One region of the Streptomyces sp. NPDC091412 genome, then DNA from elsewhere that is predicted to be linked to it. Evidence: riboswitches for the same ligand, from Rfam matches in the RefSeq annotation. Region 1 holds a riboswitch; each other region holds the start of a gene.
What was found. Region 1 has a riboswitch for cobalamin ahead of ACIQMV_RS22365 (ABC transporter substrate-binding protein). Riboswitches for the same ligand answer to the same signal wherever they lie in the genome.
Positions count from the first base shown of each region.

Region 1 (7,126 bases):
AGGGCGATCTGCTGCTGGAACGTGATGCCGTGCCGGGCCAGGACGTGCTCCAGGACGCCGCGGGCGGCGTAGTGGGCCAGGCCGAGGGCCCGGGCGTCGGCGACGGGTCCGGTGGTGGACGCGCTGGTGGATGCGGTGGTCGTCATGGTGTCGTCCCCTGAATGCTCTCGTCGTTCGGCAGGGATGGAGCGAGAGGTGCGTCGAGAAGGGTCGTCAGCTCGTCGGTGAACGCGCGCGTCCGTGGGGCGTCGAGTCCGCCGAGCGGCTCCAGCAACTGCTGAAGCAGTTCCTGGACCACCCCGATGGCCTGCCGCGTGACGGCTTGGCCCTGCTCGGTGAGGGCGAGTTGTACGGCGCGCGGATCGCGGGGATCGCGGGTGCGCTCGATCAGGCCGGCCGACTCCAGGGCGCGCGCCAGCTTGGAGACGTACAGCGCCTCCAGACCTGTGTGGTCGGCGAGTCGGCGCTGACTGGGCCGCTCGCCGGCGCACTGCATGCCGTACAGCGACGCGACCAGTGAGTACTGCGCGTGGGTGAGGCCCAGTGGAGCCACCGCGCGATCGACCGCGACGCGCCACTTGGTGGCGAGCCGCCATACCAGGAAACCGGGTGTGGGCCCCGGTGAACCCTTGCTCATGGCATATAAAGTACATGGCTACTATGTCCATGGCTACTATTTTCGGGCGGATCTGGACGGCGCGTCCCGAACAGATCAACGACGCCCAGTGCTGTGGCCGGGAGGGTTTGCCGGGAAGCTCGCGGCGTCCGGTGCTGGGGGCACCTCCCACGCCCTTCGGGCAGTGGGGGAGCCTCGCGAGGCGGAGCATTGCCCGCGTACTGGATGTACTCGGGTGATGCGACAACGCGGCGTGGGGGTACCCCCGGCCGAAGGCTGGGGGAGTGCCGTGCCGGGCGTCGCGAGCCGGCACACCTTTCCGGTCACAGCACTAGTGCGCCCGGCCGGTGCCCGACAGCGTGTCCCAGTGGACGGTGCGGTCGCACCAGCGGTGGAGCAGGGCGCGGTCGTGGCCGACGGCGAGGAGGCCCGCGCCGGTGGCGGCGCGGTAGTCCTCGACGACCGCGACCAGGGCGGCCGTCGTGGAGGCGTCGAGCATCGCGGTCATCTCGTCGCAGATCAGCCAGCGGGGGCGCAGGACGAGGGCCCGGGCCAGGCAGGCGCGTTGGAGCTGGCCGTCGCTGACCTCGTGCGGTCGTCTGCCGAGCAGGTCGGGGGTCAGACCGGCCCTTCCGGCGAGTTCGGTGACGCGCTCCCGCACCTCGTCGCGGCGGCCGGTGGCCCGCAAGGGCTCGGCGATCAGGTCGGTGAGCGTCAGACGCGGGTCCGCGGAGAGGCGGGGTTGCTGGAAGACCACGCCGAAGGCGGTGCGCAGCGGGCGCGGGGCGCGGTGGCGCCACCCTCGTACGGACGCGCCGTCCAGCAGTACGGTGCCGGAGTCGGGGCGGTGCAGCAGGGCCGCGACCCGGGCGAGCGTGGACTTGCCGCAGCCACTGGGGCCGAGCAGGCCGACCGCTTCACCGGGCGCGACGGTGAGTGAGACATCTCGTACCGCCGGATTCCGCCGGTCGTAGCCCGCGGTGATGGCGCGCAGTTCAAGCATGCACGTCCTCCGATGCTCCCTGGGACGCTTCCCCGCCGGTCGCCGAGGCGGGGTGGGGGTGGTGGCAGGCGACCTCGCCGGCTGTCGGCGGCAGTACGGCGCAGGCGTCGTCGGCCCGGTCGCACCGGGCGGCGAAGGCACAGCCCTCGGGGAGGGCACCGAGTTCGGGTGGCAGGCCGGGGATGGCGGTGAAGGCCCGGTCGGGGAGGGCCTGGAGCAGGCCGCGGCTGTAGGGATGACGGGGGCCGCGCGCGCCGAAGAACACCTCCGCGTCGGCCAGTTCGACGATCCGGCCCGCGTACATGACGGCGATCCGGTCGGCGATCCGTTCGGCCGCGGCCAGGTCGTGCGTGATCATCAGCAGGCCGCGCCCCGCCGCGTCCGGATTGCCCGGGCGGTCGAGGTGGCGCCGCAGTTCGTCGACCGTGCGGTCCACCAGGTCACGGTCGAGCCCGGTGGTCGGTTCGTCGGCGAGCAGCAGCGGCGCGTCACCGACGAGGGCCAGGGCGGTGGCGGCGCGCTGGGCCAGGCCGCCGGACAGCTCGTGCGGGTGGCGGTCCAGGTGATCCGCGGGGAACGCGGCGCGTTCGGCGGCCGCCCGCGCGGCGGAGCATACGGCCGCGCGGCCGCGGACCCCGGTCAGTGCGGCGATCGTCTCCTCCACCTGGGAGCGGATGGTGCGCACGGGTGTGAGATGGGCGGCCGGGCTCTGCGGTATGAGCCCGACCAGCCGGCCCCGTACCGTCCTTGCGAGGGTCCGTTCGTCGGCCGAGAGCAGGTCGAGGCCGCCGAGCATCGCCTCCCCGGCCGCCTCGGCGTTGCCGGGAAACAGCCCCAGCAGGGCGGAGGCGAGGACGGACTTGCCGCAGCCGCTCTCGCCGATCAGGGCCAGGCACTCGCCGGCCGCGACGTCGAAGTGCGCGTCGGTGACGGCGGCGACACGGCGCCCCCCGGGCATGAGGAAGCGCACCGACAGTCCGCGCACCGACAGCACGGGCGATCGCTCGGTCACAGCATCAGCTCCGATCGGCGGCGGGGGTTGATCCGTTCCCGCCAGGCTCCGGCGAGTCCGGCGATGGCGAGGGTCGGGACGATGACGAACAGGCCGGGGAAGACGGTCGGCCACCACTGTCCGGCCAGCAGCGAGCCCCGCGCGCCCTGGATGAGGGTGCCCAGGCTGGCCATGTGCGTGGGCAGTCCGAGCCCGAGGAAGGACAGCGCCGATTCGTGCCACATGGCGTGCGGCACCATCAGCGCCGCGGCGAGCGCGGCCTGGGGCAGCACGGCGGGCAGCAGGTGCCGTACGGTCACCCGCCACCTGGACGCGCCGCCGGAGACGGCGGCGTCGATGTACGGGCGTGAGCGCAGGGAGAGGACTTCGGCGCGGACGATCCGGGCGGTCGACAGCCAGTGGGTGAGCGCGACCGAGACGATCACCGGCCAGACGCCCGGCCGGAACATGGCGACGATGAAGATGCCGAGCAGCAAGTGGGGTACGGAGGAGACCGTGTCCACGACCCGCATGATCCCGCGGTCGACCCAGCCGCCCAGCGCACCGGCGGTGGCTCCGACGGCGGTACCGACGACGGTGGCCGTCACAGCCGCGGCCACTCCGACGAGCAGGGAGACGCGCAGTCCGTAGACGCAGCGCAGCAACAGGTCCCGGCCGAGGTCGTCGGTGCCGAAGGGGTGGGCCCGGCTCGGTCGCAGCAGCTTGGCGGCCAGATCGACGGCCTGCTGGTCGAGTTGGACCAGCGGTGGCACGACGAGGACGGCGAGGACGGTCGCGGCGACCAGCACGGCGGAACCGCGCACCCGCAGTGTGCGGGTGGAGCGGCGCCTCGTCCCGTACGAACGCCAGACGGTTTCCCCGGAGGCGGGAACGTCACATGTCACTGAACTTCACCCTCGGGTCGAAGAGTCCGTAGAGCAGGTCCGCGAGCAGGTTGCCGACGAGGACGGCGGCCGTGGCCAGCGTGGTCAGCGCGGCGAGCAGCGGGAAGTCGACGGAGGTGGCCGCCTCCACGGTGGCCGCGGCGATGCCCGGCCAGCTGAAGACGCTCTCCACCAGCAGGGCGCCGGTGATGAGTTCGGGCACGCGGGAGCCGATCAGGGTGAGCACCGGAAGCAGGCCGGAGCGAAGGGCGTGGCCGAGCAGGACCGTGCGCTCGTTCAACCCGCGGGCCCGGGCACCGCGTACGGGGTCCTCCGCCAGCGCGTCGCCCACGCCTTGGCGCACGTAGAGGGTGAACCACGGCAGTTGGGAGACGGCGAGCACCCCGGCCGGCAGTACGAGATGGCCGGCCACCTGCCCTGGGGTGACCTGTTCGCTTGCGGTGTCGGTGAGCCCGCCGGCCGGGAGCACGCCCAGTTGGAGGGCGAACAGCCAGATCGCCAGCAGGGCGAGCCAGAAGACCGGTGCCGCCTCCAAGGAGTAGGCGAGTGACGTGACGACCCGGTCGAGCAGGGATCCCGGCCGGCGCGCGGCGAGGACGCCGAGCACGGTGCCCGCCAGCACGGCCGTCGCGAAGGCGACCGCGCACAGCAGCGCGGACCACACAAGACGCTCCCCGATGACCTGGGTGACCGGCTGCCGCATCACGCTCGACTCGCCGAGGTCGCCGGAGAGGGCGGAGGTCAGCCAGTGCCACCAGCGCGAGGTGAACGGCTGGTCCACGCCCAGGTTGGCGCGCAGCCGGTCGAGGGTCTGTCCGTCGGCACGGAGGGCCGCCGTACCCGCGTACGCCTTGACCGGGTCGAAGGGGGAGACGGCGGCGATGGCGAACACGCCGAAGGTGACGACGAGGAGGACGGGGGCGGCGAACAGCAGCCGCCGCCCCACCAGACGCGCCATCGCCGCCCAGAGCGGGGAGGTCACTTCTTCGGCTGCCAGTCCTGGAGGTTCCACCACGGGCCGCTGGCGAAGCCGTGCTCGTGCGGCTCGACCTGCGTGGTCAGGCCGTCCCAGTGGTCGGCCAGCACATAGAGGTGGTCGATGTGGGTGAGGAAGGTGTAACCGGGGTCCTTCACGAGTTCGCGCTGCACCGTGTCGTACGCGGCCCGGCGGGTGTCGGTGTCCTGGCTGCGGCGGCCGGTGTCGAGGGCCTTGTCCACGGCCGGGTTGGCGAAGTGGCCCATGTTGTTGAAGCCGTCGCCGGCCAGGGAGGAGTGCAGCAGGGTGAACAGGCCGAAGTCGGGGTCGCCGCTGCTGTCGAGTCCGGCGAGGACGGCGTCGCTCTTCATCCGCGGCTCGATCACCTCCCAGGTGGCGCTCTCCACCTTCACCTCGATGCCCGCCTTCTTGGCGTCGGAGGCGTAGGCGAGGGCGTGGTCCTGGCGGACCTTGTCGCCGGAGGGGTAGAGGAGCGTGAAGGAGGCCCGCAGACCGTTCTTCGCGCGGATGCCACCGCTGCCGGCCTTCCAACCCGCCTGATCCAGCGTCCGCTTGGCCTTCGCCAGGTCCTGCGGTCGCTCGATGCCCGCGGCGAACCAGGGGTCGTCGCTCGGCAGCGGTCCGTAGGCAGGGCGCCCTGCCCCGTCGAGGATCTTGTCCACCATGGCCTCGCGGTCCACGGCGGCGTCCAGCGCCTGGCGGATCGCCCGGTCGCCGGTGACCCTGTTCTGCTGGGGGAGGGTGACGGCCCGGAAGTCGTAGGACTTCGCGTCGTACGTCGTCTTCGCCGTGTCGCCCTTGAACGTGGCGGCCAGGTTGGGCGGCAGGACCGCGCCGTCGAGGTCGCCCGAGCGCAGCCGGGTGGCGCGCACGTCGTCGTCCTTGACGATCGCGATCGTCACCTTCTTCACCTTCGGCTCGCCGCCCCAGTAGCCGGGGTTGGCCTTGAAGGTGAGCTTCTCGCCCTTGCTCCAGCCGGTGAGGACGTACGGTCCGGTGCCGACCGGCCTGGTGTTGAAGGAGCCGGTGTTGGGGTTCTGGCCCCCGGCGATGTGCTGGGGGACGATGGGCAGGACCGTGCGCCCCGCGAACGGCGCGTAGGGGTACTTGAGCGTGAAGACGACCTTGCCGTCGCGGTCGGCCCGCACCTCCTTGATGGCGTCCAGCTCGCTCCGGGCGGTGTTGTTGGTCTTCGCGTCGAGGATCGTCCGATAGGTGAAGACCACATCGGCGGCGGTCAGCGGCTTGCCGTCGCTGAACTTCACGCCGTCGCGCAGGGCGTAGGTGTAGGTGAGCCCGCCGTCGCCGACCTGGGGCAGTGAACTCGCCAGTGCCGGCCTCAGCTTCATGTCGGCGTCCCGGGCGAGCAGACCGTCGAAGATCTTGGAGTTGCCGTCCTTGCCGTAGCCGAGAAGAGGACTGAGGGTGTCCGGCTCGGAGGCCACGCCGACCACGACGGAGTCGGAAGCACTCTCGCTGCTCGCACCGCCCCCCGGGGCCGAGCAAGCGGCGGCTCCCACGAGTGTCGCCACCGCTGCGGCTGCCCGTATCCGTCGGACGGTCATGAACCCTCACATCCTTAATGCTGACCAAATGCTTTTGCATAGTAGTCGCAATAGAGCCTCCGGTCACCCGGGGGTCGGATGTGTGAGTTCGTCCCAACTGTCCGGCTGACCAGGAGTTTCGCGGGTGCGGAGGCGCGGAGGCGCGGAGGCAGGTGGGCGCGGCCATCGCTTCCCAGGCCCTCCTCGGGCCCAGTGCGTAGGACGGCGGTCGTTCCCGCTCACCGGTGCGGGGCAGTCCCGGATTCCCACCGGGTTCCCTCTTGCGACGCGTCCCGCGTGGCGGGCGGGGCGAACCAGCTGCGCGGGCCGGCCTGGGGTCTTCCCGGATCGCGGCCGATCATGTCCAGTATTCGGATGGCGAGCCCGGACAGGCGTCCGGTCCTGCTCGCTACGGGATCCGGTGCGCGCCCTCGGCCCCCACGCGCCCCGCGTACTCCGCCAGCCCCTGCGTGGTCTCTCCCGCCCAGCCCACGTAGCCGTCCGGGCGGATGAGGAACACCCCCGCGCCGTACCCCTGGTGCGCCGTGTCCCCGTCCGTCGTCAGCAGGGTCCAGTGCGGACCCCGGAACGCGTCGAACAGCCGGATCCCGCCCACCGTCCCGTCCGGCGCACGGTCGCCCGCCCGCACGGGGCCCGGGGACCGGCGGGTTTCCTCCGTGAGGGAGGAGGCCCGGTAGCCGAGGCCGAGTTGGCGGGTCGCCCCGCCGCGGCGGGTCTCGCCGCGGTGAACGCTCGTCGACAGCGCGAGCATGTCGGCGGCGCTCGGGCGCCGTTCCTCCTCGTAGGTGCCGAGGAGGGAGTCGGGCACCCCGTCCCGCAGCACCGCGCCCAGCTTCCAGCCCAGGTTGCAGGCGTCCTGCACGCTGGTGTTGAGGCCCTGGCCGCCGGCCGGCGAGTGGATGTGCGCGGCGTCCCCGGCGAGGAAGACCCGGCCCTCGCGGAAGCGGTCCGCCAGGGCCGCCCGCGGGCGGAAGTCCGAGGCCCACCGCACCTCGGTCACGTCCTGCGGGGCGAGATGCGAACGGGCGGCGACGACCTGGCGCATGCCG
Region 1 is NZ_JBIVTV010000009.1:60,157-67,282, forward strand. Features, by position in the region: gene ACIQMV_RS22335 (MarR family transcriptional regulator) at 1-146, opposite strand, end outside; gene ACIQMV_RS22340 (MarR family winged helix-turn-helix transcriptional regulator) at 143-637, opposite strand; gene ACIQMV_RS22345 (ABC transporter ATP-binding protein) at 948-1,619, opposite strand; gene ACIQMV_RS22350 (ABC transporter ATP-binding protein) at 1,612-2,631, opposite strand; gene ACIQMV_RS22355 (ABC transporter permease) at 2,628-3,515, opposite strand; gene ACIQMV_RS22360 (ABC transporter permease) at 3,505-4,473, opposite strand; gene ACIQMV_RS22365 (ABC transporter substrate-binding protein) at 4,494-6,077, opposite strand; cobalamin riboswitch at 6,208-6,339, opposite strand; gene ACIQMV_RS22370 (FAD-dependent oxidoreductase) at 6,466-7,126, opposite strand, start outside.

Region 2 (7,126 bases), on a different contig from region 1:
CGACCGAGCCCAGCCGCACCGCTGCCCGGGTGGTTGAGTTCGATGCTTATCTCTCGCCGTCCAGCCAGGCCGTCGGCCAGTGCGACAAGGCCGCGTTCATCTCCGTAGACACGGACGTCGGTACGCAAAGCCCGAGCACGGCGAACACGTGGGTGGTCATCGGCATCAAGACGTTCGGGCAGGCGTCGGGGGGCCTGCGTGCCACGCGCGACGAGTGTGACGTCGACACTGTCGATCCACCCCTCGGGACCGGCGAGGTAACGCAGGAAATTCGGAGCCATTGAAGCCCCGTAACCGTCGGGCCCCTGAGCCTGGACGTCGGAAGCGGACAGGGCGGTGGCGATCACGGCGTGCCCGGTGAAGGCGACCGAGCACTCCAGCCCACCCGGCAGAGGGGGGAGAACTGTTACGCGACCGTCCGCGGGCGGAAAGCGTCCGTCGGCGGCATTGAGGAACATGCCCAGCAGCGGGTGAGACTCGGCCATGACGGTCCACCTTACGAGGGGCCGTCCGCCTGGTGGGCCAGGTCGGTCCCACAGCCACGTCTCAGTAGCCGCCCAGCAGCGTCCGTAGGCTCCGCAGCGCCTCCGGGCCCGCGGCGCTGTGCCAGCGGGTGGGGTCGGCGGGGCGGCGGCCCCACAGGAGGAGGACGCGGGTGGCCGCGTCGCTCTCGATCGTGGCCGGGCCCTCGGGGGCGGCGAACCGGATCGTGCCGCCCTCGGCGTCGGCGGTCACCACGATGTCGTCCGTACCCGGGGTGCGCAGTCGGCCCTCGACCCGTCCCTCGGGCCCCAGGTCCAGGCCCGCGCGGCCCCGGACCAGCAGGGGGCGGCCGACCGACACCACGCTGTGCTCGGTCATCCACGGCTCGTTGAGGGACTGCACGGCCGTCCGGTCGTCGCCGGTCAGGTCCCAGCGGTGGAGGATCAGTTCCTCACGCATGTGTTCCGCGAAGAAGGGGACCTTCACGGAACGGCCGGTCCACATCACCTCGGTGTCCGGGGAGAGGTCCTGCGCGGCGGCCGCGGCGATCTCGGTGAGCTGTTCACAGTTGGTCATGAACGCCGCCCAGAGCTCGGCGTCCGACATCCGCCGGTAGGGAGCCTCGCGCTCGAAGCTCCTGGTCGCCACCGGTGTGCCCGCGAGGAACGCTCGCAGTACCCGGGCCAGTTCCTCGGCGTTCCCCGTCTGGTGGGCCAGGACGTCACGCACCGTCCACGCCTCGCACCACGTGCCGTCGTCGGGCCTTCGGCCCTGTACGGCGTGGACGAAGGGAGCCAGCTCGGGCAGCGTGTCGTCGACCTTGGACGGGATCACGGGCCATGGGTATCCCGGTCGAGCCGTCCGTCAAACCGGCGAGCGTCCGATCGGAGGCATGACGCCCCGCCGCGAGCCGACATGCCCTCGCTGCGGATGGCCCCTGTGCTCGAACCGCGTCGGCGGACGCCGCACGGTCTGGTGCCCGCAGTGCCAGCAATGAGCGAAGTGACCGTTGTCCAGTGAGCGAACGGCAATGGGATGATGGTCGGCGACATAAGGCGACGGCGGTCCGAGGAAGCCGGTGTGAATCCGGCGCGGTCCCGCCACTGTGACCGGTGAGCGAGTTCCGGAAGGCCACTGCCCCCGCCCGGGGTGGGAAGGCGGGACGAGTGACGACCCGGGAGCCAGGAGACTCACGCGGTCGCCTCCTCGATCGACACCGGGGCGGATCTCCCCGGGAGGGGAGTGGTGCGACGTGCCCGAAAAGCCGACGGACGAGGCGCCGGACGGTGCCGTGGCGGGGAGCGGTTCGGTGCCGTGCCGGGTCGTCGTGTGCCGGGACTGCTGCTGCGGCAGCCCCAAGGTGACCGGGGTCGATCACGCGGCGCAGACCGCGCGGCTGCGTGCGGAGGTGCCGGTGCGCATCTCCGACTGCCTCGACGTGTGCGAGCAGGCGAACGTCATCGTGGTCCAGCCGTCCGCCGCGGGCCGGACCGCCGGTGCGCGACCGGTCTGGCTCGGGCTCGTCAACGACGAGGACGCGACCGAGGACATCGTCGCCTGGGTACGCGCCGGCGGCCCGGGAGTGGCTCCCCTGCCGGACATCCTCGACCTTTACGCCATCACGCCGCCACGGCGTCCCACGGACTCCTGAGGCCCGCACGGGCGGGGAGGGCCGCACGGGCGGGGAGGGCCGCACACGCAGGGAGGCCCGCACGGGCGAGGAGGCCGACCCATCGTCACCGGCCGGGGAACGGACGGGCCTCGGCCGGTGTGACCGACTCGCCGGCCGATACGCCGTGCAGGATCTGGGCGAGCACCTCCGCCCCGCGTACCACCCGTGGCCCCGGCCGGTTGAAGTAGGACGGTCCGTCCAGTACCCAGACGCGGCCGGACCGAACGGCGGGCAGATCCGTCCAGCCGGGCAGCCTGGTGAGCAACTCGGCTTCCCGCAGGGTGCGTTCAGGCGGGAAGCCGCACGGCAGGACGAGGACCACGTCCGGCTGTGCGACGCGTACCGCCTCCCAGGTCACCGGCTTGGTGTGCTCGCCGGGCGCGCCGAGGAGGGGCTCGCCCCCGGCGGTGGTGATCTGCTCGGGCACCCAGTGTCCGGCGGGCCACAGAGGGTCGAGCCACTCGATCGCCACGACCCGGGGCCGGCCGAGGCCGGCGACCGCGCCGCGGACCCGGTCGAGGCGGTCCCGCAGCTCGGCCCGGCGCCGCAGTGCGCGCTCACGGACGCCGAGCAGGTCGCCGACGGTGACCAGGCAGTCCAGTACGTCGTCGAGCGTGCGCGGCTCCAGGCTGAGGACCCGGGTGCCGGCGTCGAGCAGCCGCACGGTCCGGCTGACCTTCTCGTACGACACCGCGCACACGTCGCACAGGTCCTGGGTGAGCACCACGTCGGGGTGCAGGGCGGCCAGAGCCTCGGTGTCCAGGGTGTACAGCGACGAGCCGGAGTGCGCCGAGCCGCCGACGGCGTCGGAGATCTCCCGGCTGGTGAGCGCGTCCTGGTCCAGGTCGGTCCTGGTCACCACGGGCACCGAGGCGACCTCGCACGGCGGCCAGTCGCACTCGTGGGTGCGGCCGGCCAACTGCTCCGACAGCCCGAGTTCGGCGACGATGTCGGTCGCGGCGGGCAGCAGGGAGACGATGCGCATACCTCGACTGTAGGAGGCTCCAGGACCGCGGACCGGCACCGGGTACTCCGTCGCCGAGCGGGCGCTCCAACTGCACGGGGGCCACGGCTACCTCGGCGAGTACGGCCTTGAGAGGATCGTCCGTGACCTGCGCGTTCAGCAGAACCTGGAAGGAACCAACGAGATCATGCGTGTCAGCGTGGCCCGCGGCCTGACGGAGGCGTTCTGATGACCGCCGCCGAGGAACCCGTTCTGTTCCACACCGACGGACGGGCCGCCCACATCACCCTCAACCGGCCGAAGGCCCTCAACGCCCTCACCCACGAGATGGTGCGCCGTATCGACGAGGCGCTGACGGCCTGGGAGCACGACCCGGCCGTGGAGACCGTCGTCGTCACCGGCGCGGGGGAGCGCGGTCTGTGCGCGGGCGGTGACATCCGCGCCATCCACGACGACGTCCGCGAGGGGGACGGCACCGCCTCGGCCGCCTTCTGGCGCGACGAGTACCGCCTCAACGCCCGTATCGCCCGCTATCCGAAGCCGTACGTCGCCGTCATGGACGGCATCGTGATGGGAGGCGGCGTCGGCGTCTCGGCGCACGGCAGCGTCCGGATCGTCACCGAGCGCTCGCGGATCGCGATGCCGGAGACCGGCATCGGCTTCGTCCCCGACGTCGGCGGTACCCATCTGCTGGCCCTCGCCCCGGGGGAGCTGGGCACCCATCTCGCGCTGACCGGTGCGCAGATAGGCGCCGGCGACGCCGTGCTCTGCGGGCTCGCCGACCATTACGTGCCGTCGGCGGCCCTGCCGGCCCTCGTCGACGACCTCGCCGGCACGCCCGTACGGGAGGTGCTGGCGCGCCATGCCCGACCGCTGCCGCAAGGGGAGTTGGAGGCCCACAGGGAATGGACCGACCCCTGCTACGCCGCCGGGACGGTCGAGGACATCCTGAGCCGGTTGTTCGACCACGGCGGGCCCGCCGCCAAGGAGGCGGCCGAAACCCTGCTCACCAGGTCACCGACCGCCGTGAAGGTCACCCTGGCCGCCGTGCGCCGCGCCCGCCGTCTCGGATCGCTGGAACCGGTCCTCGACCAGGAGTACCGCGTCTCCTGCGCCGCCCTGAGCAGCCCCGACCTGGTGGAGGGCATTCGTGCCCAGGTCATCGACAAGGACCGCGACCCGCGCTGGTCCCCCGGGACCCTCGCCGAGGTGACCGACGCCGACGTGAATCGCTTCTTCGCCCCGCTCGGCGACCGCGAACTGGGCCTCGCCGGCCCCGGCACCACCACGCAGTCGGCCGGGTGAGCAGGACCGTCGCGTCCACCGGACTCGGGCACATGGGCGCCTCACCCCTGGCGTGCTGTCGTGCCCGGTCCGGGCCAGGCCGTGCACCAGCGGGTGGGGCGCTGCCGAGGCCCGGCTCTCGGCACCGGGGATGGTCCCCGGACGCGCCCGCCCCCTCGATGGCCTATAGGAGATGACCGGCGAGCGCTCGTCGTCGCCGCCGGGAAAAGAGCTTGGCTCGGCTTGTGGGGACTTGAAGAATGACGGCCATGCAGACTCGACGGGCATGCCCTGACGACGCAGCGGGGGTCGCTGGTGTCTACGTGCGTTCCTGGCAGGTGGCGTTCGCCGGGCTGGTACCCCAGGTCTGTCTCGACGCCATGGAGCCAAACCGCGAAGAGTCCAAGTGGAAGGCGCGCATCGCGGCGGCGCGGTGGCCGTCGTCAGGAGTGCTCGTAGCCGAGACCGAGGCGGGAATCGTCGGATTCGCAGGTTTCGGCCCGTCCGAGGAGAACCCCGTCGTCGCGGAAATCGGCATGCTCTACGCGCTGCCCGAAGTCTGGGGAACGGGGATCGGGAAGCAGTTGATGTCGGCCACGTTGATGACCTTCGAAAAGGCCGACTACACGCAAGCGACCTTGTGGGTCCTGGAGGACAACGAACGCGCCCGGCGCTTCTATGAAGCTGCCGGCTGGCACGCGGACGGCGCAGCCGTGGAAGACACCACGGGTGGGGCCTCTCTGAACAAGTTGCGCTACCGCCGCGCTCTTGGCCGGCCCCCTCACCGTCTCTTCCGGGACGGGGTGGAGCCGAACGGCCCTTCGCGTCGCCGGCAAGGGGGGCTCAGCAGTCGCAGGCGCCCGTGACCGGGGCGGTCAGGGGGTCGGCGTCGCGGCGCTCCTGGCCCTGCCAGGTCTCGTAGGCGAAGCCCTCGCGCACCCAGTACTCGAATCCGCCCTCCCTGGTCAGGGGTTACTGGTCTGCGGGGCGACGCAGCGAGCGCCTCTGAAGCAGGCCGCCCAGGATGACCAACGCCATGGCGAGGACGAAGAGCGTATCCAGCACGATCTCCGAATCCACTGCCGCCTTGAAGGACATGATCGTCGCCAGGCCTGCGGCCAGCGACACCGTCCCATACCCCCACAGGTCCGGCCGAACGACGCGGCCTCGCAGCCACGGCGCCAGCCAACCGGTGGCCAACGCTAGGACGCCGGCGACAGCCAACAGGCCAAAGCCCACCGCAGCCGCACCAACAAGGAACCAGTCCACGTCCCACACCCCCATTCGCGTGTCCCATCACGCGCGCCTGATCATCGCACGAAATCGCAGCCGAGTGCGGGCAGTTGCCTGTGAGGGCCACTGGGCCGTCCCTGGGCCGTCCGAGGTCAGCCGACGCCGACCGACAACGACAGAAACCCACGGCATCTGAGCTGCTCAGAGCCGTGGGTTTCTTCAGGCCCGCTGGTCAGCGGAAGGGTTGATCAGTAGACCGGCTACTGACCGCAGTTGCCGGCGCTTGCCGCGCCCATCGAGACTCCGCCGTCCTCACGTTATGGCGACCCCGGCAGCGCAGGATGACGGAGTACTCCACGGGCTGGCACGTGGACAGCTCCTGATGCGGCTTCGTTGGCCCGTCAATGGTCCGGATCTTGGTTTCTCTCATCCGCCAGTGAGGGCGAGAACTCCGGGCCCAGCCGCAGCCGAAGGGGGATGGCGAGACACCTTCGTGTGTCTGAGGCCCTGTGGTGCGGCAGGAAGGATGACTCAATAAGAGGCGCCTCCGGCGCGTGCCGGTACCACATGGCACAGGTTGCAACGGCCGTCCAGCGGTGTCCAGCCGGTCCAGGCAATGAGTGAAGTTGCAGGTCAGGGCTGGTCCCGGAGGAGACGACGAAGCTCCGCCGGAGCTGTGGGCGGGGCTTCGTCACGCAAGGGGCTACGACGACGGGCCGCGTCCGGTGCGGCCTCCGCTGCGCACTCGAGCTTTCTTCGCGGCGCGGCGTGCCGCTGAGGATTATTGACGCTGTGGACGAGGTGAGCCGGCCGGCCGGTTGCCGACCGTGTCGTGCCCGGCCCCGGTGGACCGGGGCCGGGCCTGTTGTCGTGGCTTTCGCAGCCCCGGCTGGTCGGTCCACGGTCCACGGTCCACGTAGCCGGGATGGCCTTCGACGTACGGTGTTCCAGTCCTGGAGATCGAAGACCGCCGCGGTCGGTGTGGCAGAAGGCGCGGGAGAGGGGCTGCCGGCACGTCCTTGCCTTCGCCTGCCGACTCTCCGAAGCAGGAGCGGGGCGAGTACGGCCGAGTCGGCATGAGTCACGTCGACGCTCTCCGCGATCGCCGTCACCCGGTGGCGTTCCTCTTCGCCAGGGTCCTCCCATGGCGTTCACCCGCGCGGCTGTCTCAACTGCCGGTGGGACGGCTCAGGCGATGCTCAACTCGCCGACGCCGGCATCGAGCACCGCGGGTTCGGTCTTGGCTCGGACCTCCTCGACGGTGACGTCCGGGGCGAGCTCGACCAGGCGTAGGCCGTCGGCGGTGACGTCCAGGACGCACAGGTCGGTGATGATCCGCTGGACGACTCCCTTGCCGGTGAGGGGCAGGGAGCACTCCTCGACGATCTTGAAGCTGCCGTCCCGGGCCACGTGCTCCATCAGGACGACGACCTTCTTGGCGCCGTGCACCAGGTCCATCGCCCCGCCCATGCCCTTGACCATCTTCCCGG
Region 2 is NZ_JBIVTV010000005.1:122,804-129,929, reverse strand. Features, by position in the region: gene ACIQMV_RS15285 (hypothetical protein) at 1-485, opposite strand, end outside; gene ACIQMV_RS15280 (maleylpyruvate isomerase N-terminal domain-containing protein) at 547-1,317, opposite strand; cobalamin riboswitch at 1,552-1,675, shown strand; gene ACIQMV_RS15275 ((2Fe-2S) ferredoxin domain-containing protein) at 1,736-2,134, shown strand; gene ACIQMV_RS15270 (cobalamin-binding protein) at 2,220-3,140, opposite strand; partial or broken gene ACIQMV_RS15265 (acyl-CoA dehydrogenase family protein) at 3,172-3,348, shown strand; gene ACIQMV_RS15260 (enoyl-CoA hydratase/isomerase family protein) at 3,348-4,424, shown strand; gene ACIQMV_RS15255 (GNAT family N-acetyltransferase) at 4,664-5,269, shown strand; partial or broken gene ACIQMV_RS15250 (rhodanese-like domain-containing protein) at 5,247-5,360, opposite strand; gene ACIQMV_RS15245 (hypothetical protein) at 5,376-5,672, opposite strand; gene ACIQMV_RS15240 (CoA transferase subunit B) at 6,825-7,126, opposite strand, start outside.
Region 2: another riboswitch for cobalamin. It lies ahead of ACIQMV_RS15275 ((2Fe-2S) ferredoxin domain-containing protein); the one in region 1 lies ahead of ACIQMV_RS22365 (ABC transporter substrate-binding protein).

Region 3 (7,126 bases), on a different contig from region 1:
ACCGTCTTCGACGACGCGTACTGCCGGGAGCACGGCCTCCTCGGACACCTGCCCGCCGACGACCCGGAAGAGATCGGTGATCCGGGCGAACGGACCGTGTCCCGCTGGACCCGCTGCACCCGTGTCGTCGACCCGCTCGCCGTCGGCGGCGGTGCGCCGGAACTCGCGAGGGCCGGGCGATGACGGACCTGTGGCGGCAGACCCGCTCCTTCCCGCCCGCCGTAAGGCTGTTGATGGCCAACCAGTTCGCCATCAACCTCGCCTTCTACATGCTCATGCCCTACCTCGCCGCCCACCTGTCCGATGGACTCGGCCTCGCCGCCTGGGCCGTCGGGCTCGTGCTGGGCGTGCGCAACTTCTCCCAGCAGGGCATGTTCCTCATCGGCGGCACGCTCGCCGACCGCCTCGGCTACAAAACCCCGATCATGGCCGGCTGCCTGCTGCGCACCGCCGGTTTCGGCCTGCTCGGCTGGGTCGACAACCTCCCCGCCCTGATCGCGGCCTCCGCCGCCACCGGCTTCGCCGGCGCCCTGTTCAACCCCGCCGTCCGCGCCTACCTCGCCGTCGAGGCGGGCGAACGGCGCGTGGACGCCTTCGCCGCCTTCAACGTCTTCTACCAGGCGGGCATGCTGCTCGGCCCACTCGTCGGGCTCGCCCTGCTCGCCGCCGACTTCCGCCTCGTGTGCACGACCGCCGCCGGCATCTTCGCCGTACTCACCGTGCTGCAGTGGCGCGCCCTGCCCGCCCGGCGCGGTCACGCGGCGGACGCGGCCCGGCAGGAGAGCGTGCTCGCGCAGTGGCGGACGGTCGTGTCCAACCGCCCCTTCCTGCTCTTCGCCACCGCCATGATCGGCTCCTACGTGCTCACCTTCCAGGTGTACCTGGCCCTCCCGCTGGCGGCGGCCGACGCCCTGGGGGCGAACGGCACGGCGGTCACCAGCGGGCTCTTCATCGTCTCCGCCGCGGTGGCCGTCGTCGGCCAGCTGCGCCTGACCGGCTGGGCCAAGCAGCGGTGGCGACCCAGTCAGGCGCTGGTGCGGGGACTGGCCGTGATAGGGCTGGCCTTCCTGCCGCTCGCGCTCGCCCCGCGCGGCTCCTCGGGGGCCGCGCTGGTCGCGCTGGTGACCGCGGTGGTCCTGCTCGCGGTGGGTTCCGCCGTGGTCTACCCGTTCGAGATGGACACCGTCGTCGCCCTGTCGGGCAACCGTCTGGTCGCCACCTACTACGGGCTCTACAACACCGTCTCCGGCCTGGGCATCACCCTGGGCAACCTCGTCACCGGCGCGCTGTGGGACTTCGCCCAGCGGCACCATGCCCTCTGGGTGACCTGGACGGCCCTGACCGCCACCGGACTCGTCTGCGCCGCCTCGGTCGCGGCGCTCGCCCGGGCCGGCCGGCTCACCACCCAGGCGGAGCCCGAGCCCGCCCCCGCCTGACGGAAAGGAGGTCGCCGACCCGCGGGGTCAACTCCCCAGTGACGACAGTGCGGTGGCGACCCGTTCGGCTGCCTCCGGCGGGGTCGAGGCGTGCGGGGACAGCCTGAGCGAGTCGGTGCGCACGGTCGCGGTGACGCCTTCGGTGTGCAGCGCCTTGGCGACGAGGGACGGATCGTGGTCCGGCAGGGTGAAGGAGAGGACGCCCGCGCGCCGCGCCGGGTCGGCGGGGGAGAGGACGCGGCCGCCGCACGCCGCGACGACCTCGGTGAGTTCGGCGATCCGTGTGGCGACCGCGGCTTCGATCGCGGCGACGGTGTGCCGCTCGACGAGGTCCAGCGCGGCCGCGAACGCGGCGGCCGTCACCGGGCTCAGATTGGTGATCGACCACCGTCCTGCGTCCGGGGCGGGCGGGTGCTCGGCTCCGTCGAAGAGGCCGACGTCCTCGACGCCCGTCCAGCCGGTGAGGACCGGCTCCAGGGATTCCAGGGCGCGGTCGGACAGCGTGGCGAAGCCGGTCGACCATCCGGCGCGCAGCCATTTCTGGCCGCCCGCGACCACCACGTCGGCGGCGTCCCAGGGCAGGGCAGCGACCCCGAACGCCTGGATGGCGTCCACGATCAGCAGCCGGTCGGGCCCGATCGCCTCACGCAGCGCCGCCAGGTCGGCACGGAACCCGGTGCGGAAGTCCACGGCGCTGACCGACACGGCCACGACGTCGTCGGTCAGCACGGAGCGGACCAGATCGGGGGTGACTCCGGAGCCGGGTACGGGGTCGATCCAGCGCGGCGTGGCCCGGCCCAGGTCCGCGGAGCGGCGCCACGGGTAGTGGTTGGCGGGGAAGTCGGAGCGTGGCGCGAGGACCACGCCCTCCCTGATGCCGAGCGCGGCGTGGAACAGACCGGTGGACGCGTTCGGGAGGAGCACCGTGTGCCGGGCGTCGGTGCCGGCGAGGCGGGCGGCCGTGTCCCGCGCCGTCTCCTCCGCGCGCATCAGGGCGTCCACGGTGGTGTGGTCGGCGCGGGCGGACGCCTCCAGGGCGCGCGCGGTGGCGGTGACGGCGTCGCGGGAGGGCGGCCCGAAGCGTGCGAAGTCCAGGTACCCGGCGGGTGTGTCGAAGTGGGCGGCGTACGACGTGAGCACGGGGCTCGTCCCTCCGGGGTGATGCGTGCGGATCGAGTGGCGCGGCGGGCGGTGGAGCAGAGCTCGCTCGCGCATCCTGCCACAGCGCCGGAGCGTCCGATTCACGGCCGCCGGGGCCCCGCCGCCCTGATGGTGAGGTGATCCGTGAGCAGGTGGAGGCGGCCCGGTGGAGAAGATCACGTCCGGGGTCGCGGTCTTGGCCGGGCGCGCGGCACGCGATACCGTCTGTGCGATATCGACGACGGCACGACGGAAGCCGGTGGGAATCCGGCACGGTCGCGCCACTGTATGCGAACGCCCTCGGGGTGTTCGTGAGTCAGACCCGTGGCTGTCGTCCTGTGCACCACCGAGATGGGACGCGAACTCCCAGAGGAGGTTCTGCCATGGCGCAGACCGTCGCTCAGCCGACCGCCACCCCCGCCGTTCCCGCCACGCTGCCGCTGAAGGCGATAGCTCCCTGGGCGGTCTTCTTCGGCGTTCTCATGCTGGTCCTGCTCTACTTCGTCGGCGCCGAGCAGGGCGCCACCTCCGTGTTCAGCGGCACGGACGTCCACGAGTGGGTGCACGACGCCCGCCACCTGCTCGGCTTCCCCTGCCACTGAGGCGAGGGTCACCGCACGCTCATGAACTCCGCAACCGTAAGAAACCTCCTGGTACGGGGCATGCTCGCCGGCCTTGCCGCCGGCGTGCTCGCCCTGGTCGTCGCCTACTTCCTCGGGGAGCCGTTCGTCGACAAGGCGATCGGCCTCGAGGAGGTGCACGCACATTCCCATTCCCACTCCCACTCCCATGACGAGGTGGAAGTCGTCTCCCGTTCCCTCCAGTCCACGGCCGGTCTCGCCACCGGCGTCCTGGTCTACGGGGTCGCCTTCGGCGGCATCGCCGCGCTCGCCTTCTGCTTCGCGCTGGGCCGCGTGGGCCGCTTCTCCCCGCGGGCGACCGCGCTGCTGCTGTCCGGCTGCGCGCTGCTGGCGGTGTACGTCGTGCCGTTCCTGAAGTACCCGGCCAACCCGCCCGCGGTCGGCCAGGGGGACACCATCGGCAAGCGCACGACCCTGTACTTCCTGATGATGCTGCTCAGCGTCCTCCTCGCGATCGCCGCCACCATCCTGGGCAAGCGCCTCGCGCCCGCGCTGGGCACGTGGTACGCGACGGTGGCCGCGGTGGCCGCCTTCGCCCTGGTGATCGGTCTGGCGTACGCCTTCCTGCCCACCGTCAACGAGGTGCCGGCGGACTTCCCGGCCACCCTGCTGTGGCGGTTCCGGCTCTCCGCCCTGGCCACGCAGGCCGTCCTGTGGGGCGGATTCGGGCTGCTCTTCGGCGAGTTGGCCGGGCGACTGCTGAATCCCCGGCCGGCGACGGCCACGACCGGGCGCGCGGTTCCGGCCGCGCACTGACCCCTTCGGCACACGACAGGGCCCTTCGGAACCGTCCGGGGGCCCTCTCGCGTTCCTCAGGGCGCCGCCAGCGGCTGTCCGAGCCGCAGATTCCAGCGGCCGGCCCGTCCACTGAACTCCGTTGCCGTCAACGGAGGTACGTCCAGCCGCCAGAAGCCGGACGCGGGCAGGCCCAGTACATGGACGACCGCGGCCCGTACGACCTCCGGCTCGACCACCGCGAGCGTACGGCCGTCGGTGTCCCGTGCGCTGTCCAGCCAGTGCCCGACCCGCTCGCACACGTCCCGCACCGACTCCCCGCCGTGCGGCGCGCAGTCGGGGTCGGCGAGCCAGCGGCCCACCGCCTCCGGCTCGGCGGCCATCACCTCCTCCAGGGTCCGGCCCCGCCAGCGGCCCGCGTCCAGACCGGCCAACTCCCCTACTTTCACGCCGTCGAGGCCGAGCGCCGACGCCGTCTCCCGGCAGCGCGCGCTCGGGGACAGGAGCACGCGGGCGGCCGCGGGCAGCGACCCGGCGGCCGAACGGGCCCTGGCCGTCCCGCCGTCGTCGATCGAGTCGCCGTCGTCGAACCGGGCCTGCCGCAGCGACGGGCTCGTCGCGGGCGAGACGAGAGTGACTCGGCTGGTCAACTGCACTCCTGCCGTGCGGTGTTGACGGCGGTGCCCGCGGCGCGGATCGCCTCGACCTCGCCGGGCGGCGCGGAATCGTCGGTGACGAGGGTGTGCAGCCGCGAGACCGGTGCGACGAAGGCGTGCGCCGTACGGGACAGTTTGGTGCCGTCGGCCACGGCGAGCACGCGCCGGGCGGAGTCGATCGCGGCCCGCTTCACCGCCGCGTCGTCCAAGTCGTATGCGGTCAGGCCCTGTTGTGCGGTCAGCCCGCAGCAGCCGATGACGGCGGTGTCGAAGCGCAGAGCCGCCAGCGAGGCCAGTGTCAGGGGTCCGGTGAGGGCCCCCTCGCCCGGACGTGGCCGGCCGCCGGGCACGAGGAGGGTGGTCTGCCCGGGGCTGTCGGCGAGCGCGTCGACGGCCTGGAGCGACAGCGGCATCACGGTCACCCGCCGGCCGCGCAGTGCCCTGGCCACTTCCAGGCAGGTGGTGCCGCTGTCGAGGACGACCGTCTCCCCGTCGGCGATCAGCGCGGCCGCGTCCGCGGCGATGCGCTGCTTGATCCGCGTGCCCTCCTGCGCGCGCAGGGGGAAGGGGGGCTCCTCGCCGCGCAGCAGCAGGGTCCGGGCGCCGCCCCGGAAGCGTTCCAGCACACCTTGGGCGGCCAGGGTCTCCAGGTCGCGGCGGATGGTCATCTCCGAGGCCCCGGTGAGTTCGGCCAACTGGCCGACGCCGAGGCTGCCCGCCTCGCGCACTGCGTCCGTGATCTGCCTCAGACGGCCCGTGTTCCCCATGCGCCGATTGAACACCATGCTCCAGTAAACAGGAACACTGTGAGAACCGGCGCTTTTCAAACAAGGTTCATGTTCGATACGTTCGCTCCATGGAGCGAACACTTCGCGCGGCGCGTCTGGCGACCTTCACGTACTTCATCCTCAACGGGACCCTGCTGGGGATGTGGATCGTGCAGATCCCGCCCATCGAGCACCGCGTCGGCGTCAGCCACGCCGTCCTGGGCGGCTTCCTGCTCCTGCTCGGGGCGGGCGCCTTCGTGGGGATGCAGCTGGCCGGCCCGGTCGCCGACCGCCTCGGCACCCGGATCGTCGTGCCCGCCTCCGGTGTCCTGTGCAGTGCCGCCCTCGTGCTGCCCGGACTGGCCTCCGAGCCGTGGATGCTCGCCGGAGCCCTGATCGTGCTCGGGTTCGGCAACGGCTGCCTGGACGTGAGTATGAACGCCCACGCCGTCCAGGTCGAGAAGGCGTACGGACGCCCGGTGATGTCCGCGTTCCACGCCACGTTCTCCGTCGGCGGCGTGGTGGCCGCCCTCGCGGGTGCCGCCGTCGCGAGCGCGGGCTGGACCCCGGCGGCGACGCTCGGCACGGCGGCCGTACTGGGAGTGGTGGTCGCCGTGTGCGCCGCCCCGGGCCTGCTGCCCACCGCCGCGGGACCGGCCGCGGAGGCCGGGACCGAGTTCGGTGGACCCGCCGGGCAGACGGCCCCGGCTCGTACCCGTATCTGGATCCTGGCCGTCCTCGCGCTGATGGTCATGCTGTGCGAGGGGGTCGCCAACGACTGGAGCGTGCTGCACCTGCGGACCGTCCTCGGCGCCTCCGACAGCACGGCGGCCTTCGCCTACGGCGCGTTCGCCGCGACGATGACCATCGGCCGCCTGCTCGCCGACCGTATCTCGGCCCGCTTCGGTCCTGCCGCGATCCTGCGTTACGGCGCCTCGGTTGCGGCCGTCGGCATGGCGGCGGCCGCCCTGTCGCCCTGGATTCCGCTCGCCCTGGCCGGCTGGGCGCTCTTCGGCGCCGGGCTCTCCGGCTGCGTCCCCCAGCTCTTCAGCGCCGCCGGTCACGCCGACGCCGATGCCGCCGGCGCCAACGTCTCCAAGGTCGCCGGACTCGGTTACCTCGGCATGCTCGCGGGACCGGCCGTCATCGGCTGGCTCACCCGCCTGGTCCCGCTGAACCTGACCTTCTTCCTCCCCGTGGCCTGCTGCGTGGTCGCGGCCGCGACGGCGGGAGTGCTGCGGCAGCGGGGGAGCACGGTCGCGGGCCGGGGGCCGGTCCCCGAGGCGGGGCCTCCGGCCGCGTCACTCCTCCGGGGTGAGCGGGGTGCCGCCGAGGGTCGAGGCGCGGGCCACTAGGGCGGGGCGCAGCCGCCGGGAGCGGCCCGGCTTGCCGTTCAGCATGTTGACCAGCGTCGTCGCCGCCACTTCCCCCATCCGGTACATCGGGGAGCTCACGGAGGTCAGGGACACCGGGAGGGCCGCCGCCAGTGGGACGTCGTTGTAGCCCACGATCGCCACGTCCCGGCCCACCGTGAGGCCCGCGTCCCGGACCGCCGCCATGACGCCGATCGCCGCGAAGTCGTTGACCGCGAAGACGGCGGTGGGCCGCGGCCGCAGGGCCAGCAGCCGCTCGGCCGCCGCCCGGCCGCCGGGCACGTCGAAGCGGGACCGCACGACGTGGCTCTCGGGCACCGGCAGGCCCGCCTCGGCGTACGCGTCGAGGAAGCCCTGGGTGCGCTCCGCGCCAGTGCT
Region 3 is NZ_JBIVTV010000003.1:88,236-95,361, forward strand. Features, by position in the region: gene ACIQMV_RS08265 (PLP-dependent cysteine synthase family protein) at 1-183, shown strand, start outside; gene ACIQMV_RS08270 (MFS transporter) at 180-1,436, shown strand; gene ACIQMV_RS08275 (aminotransferase class V-fold PLP-dependent enzyme) at 1,464-2,576, opposite strand; cobalamin riboswitch at 2,782-2,923, shown strand; gene ACIQMV_RS08280 (CbtB-domain containing protein) at 2,960-3,178, shown strand; gene ACIQMV_RS08285 (CbtA family protein) at 3,200-3,973, shown strand; gene ACIQMV_RS08290 (histidine phosphatase family protein) at 4,030-4,602, opposite strand; gene ACIQMV_RS08295 (DeoR/GlpR family DNA-binding transcription regulator) at 4,599-5,375, opposite strand; gene ACIQMV_RS08300 (MFS transporter) at 5,465-6,730, shown strand; gene ACIQMV_RS08305 (LacI family DNA-binding transcriptional regulator) at 6,677-7,126, opposite strand, start outside.
Region 3: another riboswitch for cobalamin. It lies ahead of ACIQMV_RS08280 (CbtB-domain containing protein); the one in region 1 lies ahead of ACIQMV_RS22365 (ABC transporter substrate-binding protein).

Region 4 (7,126 bases), on a different contig from region 1:
CGTTGAGCCGCTCGACCAGGTCGACACCGCCGAAGTCACGCGGGTCGGCGCCGGCCGCGCGGGCCGCGAAGACGAGCTGGGCGTAGGCGGCGGGACCGCTCTGCTTGGCCCACGCCTCGGAGTTCTTCTCCAGCCACTTCAGCGGCTTCTGCGCCTGCGCGGGCCCGCTCTGCGCGGCCAGGGCGACGACTGCGTCGGCGGTGTTGCCGAAGTCGGGCTGGTCGGTGGAACCGGGGAGGGAGGAGGTGAGGTGACCGTCCTTGGCGACGGCCTGCGCGAGGTACGAGGCGCCGTTGGCCGCGGCCCGGTCCGGGCCGGGCTTGCCCGAGTCCTCGCAACGGGCCTCGGCGCCCTTGGCGTTGCCCTTGGGGGCCATGCCCTGCCCGAGCGCGGCGACGACGGCGGCCGCCGTGGCGTCCGCGTTGGCGGCGAGCTCGCCCTTCTTGTCCGGCTGGTAGGCGAAGGCGCCGGCCCCGTCGCCGGAGCACGGCAGGGCGAAGGTCAGCAGGGCGTCGTAGGGGGACTTGCCGTCCTTGACCACACTCTCCGGCTTCTGCCCGACGGCGGCGAGCGCGCCGATCACGACCGAGGTCGAGTTGGTGTCGCTGGGCCCGCCGGGCGTGTACCCCCAGCCGCCGTCCTTGTTCTGCACGGACTTCAGCCAGGACACCGCCTTGCCGGTGACCGTGTCGTGGCCGCCGAGCGCGGCGAGGGCCTGCACGGCGGCGGCGGTGCTGTTGGTGTCGACCATCAGCTTGGCGTCGCAGGCCTTTCCCGGCTCGGCGCGGAAGGGCGCGAAGGAACCGTCGGCGCACTGCTGTCCGGTCAGCCAGTCCACGGCCTTGGCGGCGGGCCGCACCTCCACCGTGTGCTGCGCGAGCAGCGCCAGGGACTGGCGCCAGACGCCGTCGTACTGGGGGTCGGTCGTGCCGTAGAGCCCGGCCGGAAGAGCCGGCGACGACGGGGACGGGCCGGCGGACGTGTCTGCGACGGCGGGGGCCGCGCTGCCGATCACGGCGACGGCGGCGGCCAGGGCCGCGGCGCTGCGGCGGAAGTTCATGATCGGCGGGTGCCTCTCCCTGCGGGGAGCCGGACAGCACGGGACACCCCGGCGGCTCGGCTCCGTATACCTCGACGGTGCGATGCGCCGGCGGACTGCCGACACGCATGAGCCGGTCACGTCCCGTCCCGGGCATTCCGGCTCGCCGCCCTCGCGGGACGGCTCACGGCTGCGGGTCAGCGCCGGATTTCCACCGGCTTCCCCCCGAACGGGTGTGATGACGACCCGGTCACTCTACCGGCCTACCGGAAAGGCCCCGAGGGGTGGCCGATGCCCGTCTCGTCCGGCGCGGGAGAAACCGAAAAAATCTTCGGATTGGGGGGTTCCATCCGGTACGGGTGGATTTATTCTGTAAGTGGCCTACGAGGCGAGTGAGGGAGTTCGACCGGAGTAGCCGACTTTGGCGAGACGCTACGGCATCCGCTGGGGCCGACGTCGACGGTCGGGCTGAGAGGCCGGAAGGTAGCAGTCGGACCTGAAGGCGACCCCCATTACCTGATCCGGGTAATACCGGCGAAGGGAACCCGTCTCGTAGGTCCTATTCGTGCGCCACGGCGGGCATGGTCAGGTCGATCAGACGGCACGCCGTCCCTATGTCGGCCTTCGCCTGGGCGAGGGAGGCGCGGCCCGAGAGCCAGGTGATCAGGGCCGACAGCCAGGTGTGCTCGATCACGCGGACCACGGAGAGCTGCTCGGCGGTGGGCTCCTCCAGGCCCATGGCGTCCAGGATGATCGCGGTGGTCTGACGGGAGACCTGGTCGACCTCCGGGCTCACGCTGCGGTCCGCGAAGGTCAGCGCGCGGACCATCGCGTCCGCGAGGTGGGGGTCGCGCTGGAGGGCGCCGAAGGCGCGCATCAGGGTCTCCGCCACCCGCTCGGCGGCGCTCTCGCCGGCCGGCGGGTTCTTGCGCAGCGTGCCGTGCAGGCGCTCCAACTGGTCCTGCATCGTGGCGACGAGCAGGTGCACCTTGGACGGGAAGTACCGGTAGAGCGTGCCCAGCGCCACCTGCGAGGACTCCGCGACCTCCCGCATCTGCACGGCGTCGAAGCCGCCCCGGGCGGCCAGTTGCGCGCTCGCGTGCAGGATGCGGCGGCGACGGGCCTCCTGCCGCTCGGTGAGGGGCGGTGAGGCCGGCCGGGAGGTACTGGCTCGCGCAGGCATGGATCCCGTTCCGTGACAGTCGGTGAGGCAGAGGCCGGCAGGGGGACCGGACCGCGGGCGGTGGCGCGGGCCGTGGTGCGAATCACCCGATCCGCTGCTCACAGCGTGGCTACCTGCCGGTAGATTCGGAGCCTCCTGAACGATCAAGTCTGAAACTTGTTCTAGATTAGCGTCCCGACGTAATCTCGCGGGACAGTGCAGTCAGAAGGGGGGCCGGAGTGACCGCTGAGCCCAGTCAGGCGGGGTCCCCGGCGGACCTGGCGGCGGACGGCGAGCGACCGCTCGGCATAGCGCTCCTCACCTACAAGGGGAACCCGTTCTGCGGCGGCCAGGGCGTCTACGTCCGCCACCTCTCGCGCGAACTGGCCCGCCTCGGCCACCGGGTCGAGGTGATCGCCGCCCAGCCCTACCCCATCCTCGACACCCCCGACACCCTCGGTGGGATCGCCGGCGACGGCCACGACGGCCGGCTGCGCCTGACCGAGCTGCCGAGCCTGGACCTCTACCGGCAGCCGGACCCCTTCCGCACCCCGAAGCGCGACGAGTACCGCGACTGGATCGACGCGCTGGAGGTCGCCACCATGTGGGCCGGCGGCTTCCCCGAGCCGCTGACCTTCTCGCTGCGCGCCCGCCGCCATCTGCGCGCCCGGCGCGGGGAGTTCGACATCGTCCACGACAACCAGACCCTGGGATACGGGCTGCTGGGGGACGTCGGCGCGCCACTGGTCACCACCATCCACCACCCCATCACCGTGGACCGGAAGCTGGAGCTGGACGCCGCCGAGGGATGGCAGCGGCGCTGGTCCGTACGCCGCTGGTACGCCTTCACCCGCATGCAGAAGCGCGTCGCGCGCCGGCTGCCCTCCGTGCTCACCGTCTCCGGCACCTCCCGCCAGGAGATCGTCGACCACCTCGGCGTGCGCGGGGACCGCGTCCACGTCGTGCACATCGGCGCCGACACCGACCTGTTCTCACCCGACCCGGCCGTGCGGCAGGTGCCCGGCCGGATCGTGACCACCTCCAGCGCGGACGTGCCGCTCAAGGGGCTGGTGTTCCTCGTCGAGGCGCTGGCGAAGGTGCGTGCCGAGCACCCCGCCGCGCACCTCGTCGTCGTCGGCAAGCGGCCCGAGCAGGGCCCGGTCGCGCAGGCGGTCGAACGCTACGGCCTCGAAGGCGCCGTCGAGTTCGTCAAGGGGATCTCGGACGCCGAACTGGTCGGCCTGGTCCGCTCGGCCGAGGTCGCCTGCGTGCCGTCGCTGTACGAGGGCTTCTCCCTGCCGGCGGCCGAGGCCATGGCCACGGGCACTCCGCTGGTCGCCACGACCGGGGGCGCCGTCCCCGAGGTCGCCGGCCGCGACGGCGAGACGTGCCTGGCCGTGCCGCCGGGCGACGCCGGGGCGCTGGCCACGGCGCTCGGCCGGCTGCTGGGAGACCCGGAGCTGCGCCTCCGGCTGGGCCGGGCCGGGCGCGAGCGGGTCCTGCGGCACTTCACCTGGGCCCGCGCCGCCGAGGGAACCGTGGCCCGGTACCGCGAGGCCCTCGACCGCTCCCGTGCGGGCACCTCCGTCGGCCGGAGCGCGGGCACCCCGGGCGCCGGCCCCGCGCGGACCGGCACCACCACGATCGACGCCGACCTCAACCGAGAAAGCAGGGCCACGTGCTGACCGTCGACTTCTCCCGGTTCCCGCTCGCCCCGGGCGACCGCGTGCTGGACCTCGGATGCGGTGCCGGCCGGCACGCGTTCGAGTGCTACCGGCGTGGGGCCCGGGTCGTGGCGCTGGACCGCAACGGCGAGGAGATCCGCGAGGTCGCCAAGTGGTTCGCGGCGATGAAGGAGGCCGGGGAGGCGCCGCAAGGGGCGACCGCGACGGCCATGGAGGGCGACGCGCTGGCGCTGCCCTTCCCCGACGACTCCTTCGACGTCGTCATCATCTCCGAGGTGATGGAGCACATCCCCGACGACAAGGGCGTCCTCGCCGAGATGGTCCGGGTGCTCCGGCCGGGCGGGCGGATCGCGGTCACCGTGCCGCGCTACGGTCCCGAGAAGGTCTGCTGGGCCCTGTCCGACGCCTACCACGAGGTGGAGGGCGGCCACATCCGCATCTACAAGGCCGACGAACTCCTCGCCAGAATGCGCGAGGCGGGCCTGAAGCCCTACGGCACCCATCACGCGCACGCGCTGCACTCGCCGTACTGGTGGCTGAAGTGCGCGTTCGGCGTCGACAACGACCAGGTGCTGCCGGTGCGGGCGTACCACAAGCTGCTGGTCTGGGACATCATGAAGAAACCGCTGGCCACCCGGGTGGCCGAGCAGGCGCTGAACCCGCTGATCGGCAAGAGCTTCGTGGCGTACGCGACCAAGCCGCGGCTGCCCGCCACGGCCGGGGGCGCCGAAGCGTGACGACTCCCCGGACAGAACACCTCGTCCTGCCCGGAGTCCTCACCGCCGGGCAGGCCGCCGCGACCGTACGCGGCATACTCGCCGTCCAGCGGGAGGACGGGGCGATCCCGTGGTTCCGCGGTCACCACCTCGACCCGTGGGACCACGTCGAGGCGGCGATGGCGCTGGACGCGGCCGGCGAGCACGAGGCCGCCGAGCGTGCCTACGCGTGGCTGGCCCGCCACCAGCTCCAGGACGGCTCCTGGTACGCGGCCTACGCCGACGGGGCGCACGACGACGTCACCGACCGCCGCCGGGAGACCAACTTCGTCGCCTACACGGCCGTAGGGGTCTGGCACCACTACCTCTCGACGGGCGACGACGCCTTCCTGGACCGCATGTGGCCCGTCGTGTACGCGGCGATCGAGTTCGTGCTGCGGCTCCAGCAGCCCGGCGGGCAGATCGGCTGGAAGCGGGAGGACGACGGCACGGACACCGCGGACGCGCTGCTGACCGGGTGCTCCTCGGTCCACCACGCCCTGTGCTGTGCGCTGGCGATCGCGGAGCAGCGTGAAGAGCCGCAACCGGACTGGGAGTTGGCGGTCGGCACGCTCCGGCACGCGATCCGCGCGCACCCGGAGCGGTTCCTGGACAAGGACCGCTACTCCATGGACTGGTACTACCCGGTGCTGGGCGGCGCGCTGACCGGCGCGGAGGCGAAGGCGCGCATAACGGAGGGCTGGGACCGCTTCGTGGTGCCCGGACTCGGGGTGCGCTGCGTCGTCCCCAACCCGTGGGTGACGGGCGGGGAGTCGGCCGAACTCGCCCTGACCCTGTGGGCGGTGGGCGAATCCGACCACGCCCTGGCCGTGCTCCAGTCCATCCAGCACCTGCGCGACCCGGACACCGGCCTGTACTGGACGGGCTACGTCTTCGAGGACGACGCCGTGTGGCCCCGCGAACTGACCACGTGGACCGCCGGATCCCTCCTCCTCGCGGTGGCCGCGCTCGGCGGCCACGAGGCCACCTGCACGGTCTTCGCGGCGGGCGACCGCCTGCCGCGGGGCCTCGACACGGACTGCTGCGGCTGACGCCGTTCGTCAGCCCGCGCCCGCCCGGCCCGGTTTGGAACGGTGCGCCGCCGTCAGTGCCGGTGCATCCGGTTGGCGACGGCATGGCCGACGAAGAGGTACACCACGGCGGCCAGACCGTAGCCGGCGATCACGCGGGCCCAGGGCCTGTCGAAGGTGAAGAGATCCCGGGACCAGCCGGCCAGCCAGTCGGCAGCGCCGTGGACGAACCGGACCAGTTCGTTGGCCCGGTTGGCGTCCAGCAGGTACATCAGGATCCACAGTCCGAGGATGAGGGCCATGACGTCCGCGACCACCGCGATGACCGTACCGGCGGAGTTGGGACCCGTGCGATATCGAGGGGACATGCCCTTGCGTCTGCCCCGGAATCCCGCCGGAAACCCGGTCCGCGCACGGGGAGTGACCCGGAGGGTACCTCCAGTGCACTGTTTCGGCGCGGCCACCCGGGATCACACGGATCTTCTCAACACCCGCAGCAACATGTACCGGGAGGACACCGTGCCCGTACCGATACGGCGCCTCGCCCTGGCGCTGACGCTCTGCTGCGCCCTGCTCGCCGGTTCCACCGGGTGGGCCGTGGGCGCCCAGAGCACTCCGCAACACAGTCCGACGGTCGCCGTGGCGGCGGCCACGCCAAAGCCCACCACGCCCGCGGAGAGGCAGCACTTCGCCAAGACCCGGTTCGTGGCGAACGCGGCGCTCGCGGCCGGGGCCACCTACGAGTGGATCGTGAAACCGTACAAGCAGGGCAAGTTCAAGAAGGGCGCTCCCCACCGCAGGGGCACCCTCATCAAGGCGGCCCTCGCGGGCGCCTTCACGTACAACAGGCTCAAGGCCGCCGTGCGCAACGCCCACGGCGACCCCCTGCTGTCGAAGGCACTCGCCCCCCTCAACAGGGCCATCAACGACCTGAAGGCCCTGCCCTCCAAGCTGCGCCACGGCGACACCTCGGCGGTCGGTGACTACAACAACGTCATCAACAAGGTGAAGGGCGCCGGGAGCAGCGCGGGCGCGCCGGTCCACAACAAGGTGCCGACCCACTCGCAGCTCATCCACGGCTCCTAGGAGCCGTTCCGGGCCGTTCACCGACGGCCTGCCGGGTCCAGGCCCCGCGTGCGGCACGGCAACGGCCCCCCGCCCGCGAGGGCGAGGGGCCGCAGGGCCGGTCCGGCGGACCGGATCAGCCGCGCTGGATGTTGGACGCGTCCTGGAGGACACCGCGGCGGCCGTCCTGCATCTCGGTCAGCAGGCCCTGACCGCGCTGCTCCACGGCCAGGTACCACACGCCCGGCGCCAGCTCGGCGATCGGCGCGGGGGAACCGTCCTCCGCGAACAGCGGACGCGGCGCCGGCACGGCGAACCAGAACGGCGAGAAGCCGGCCGCGGGCTGCTGCCCCTGCGAGGCCTGCTGCGGCTGACCACCGCCGAACGAC
Region 4 is NZ_JBIVTV010000004.1:746,997-754,122, forward strand. Features, by position in the region: gene ACIQMV_RS14610 (prenyltransferase/squalene oxidase repeat-containing protein) at 1-1,060, opposite strand, end outside; cobalamin riboswitch at 1,170-1,298, opposite strand; TPP riboswitch at 1,424-1,599, shown strand; gene ACIQMV_RS14615 (TetR family transcriptional regulator) at 1,599-2,222, opposite strand; gene ACIQMV_RS14620 (glycosyltransferase family 4 protein) at 2,441-3,886, shown strand; gene ACIQMV_RS14625 (class I SAM-dependent methyltransferase) at 3,880-4,623, shown strand; gene ACIQMV_RS14630 (prenyltransferase) at 4,620-5,693, shown strand; gene ACIQMV_RS14635 (hypothetical protein) at 5,747-6,040, opposite strand; gene ACIQMV_RS14640 (hypothetical protein) at 6,192-6,758, shown strand; gene ACIQMV_RS14645 (hypothetical protein) at 6,874-7,126, opposite strand, start outside.
Region 4: another riboswitch for cobalamin. It lies ahead of ACIQMV_RS14610 (prenyltransferase/squalene oxidase repeat-containing protein); the one in region 1 lies ahead of ACIQMV_RS22365 (ABC transporter substrate-binding protein).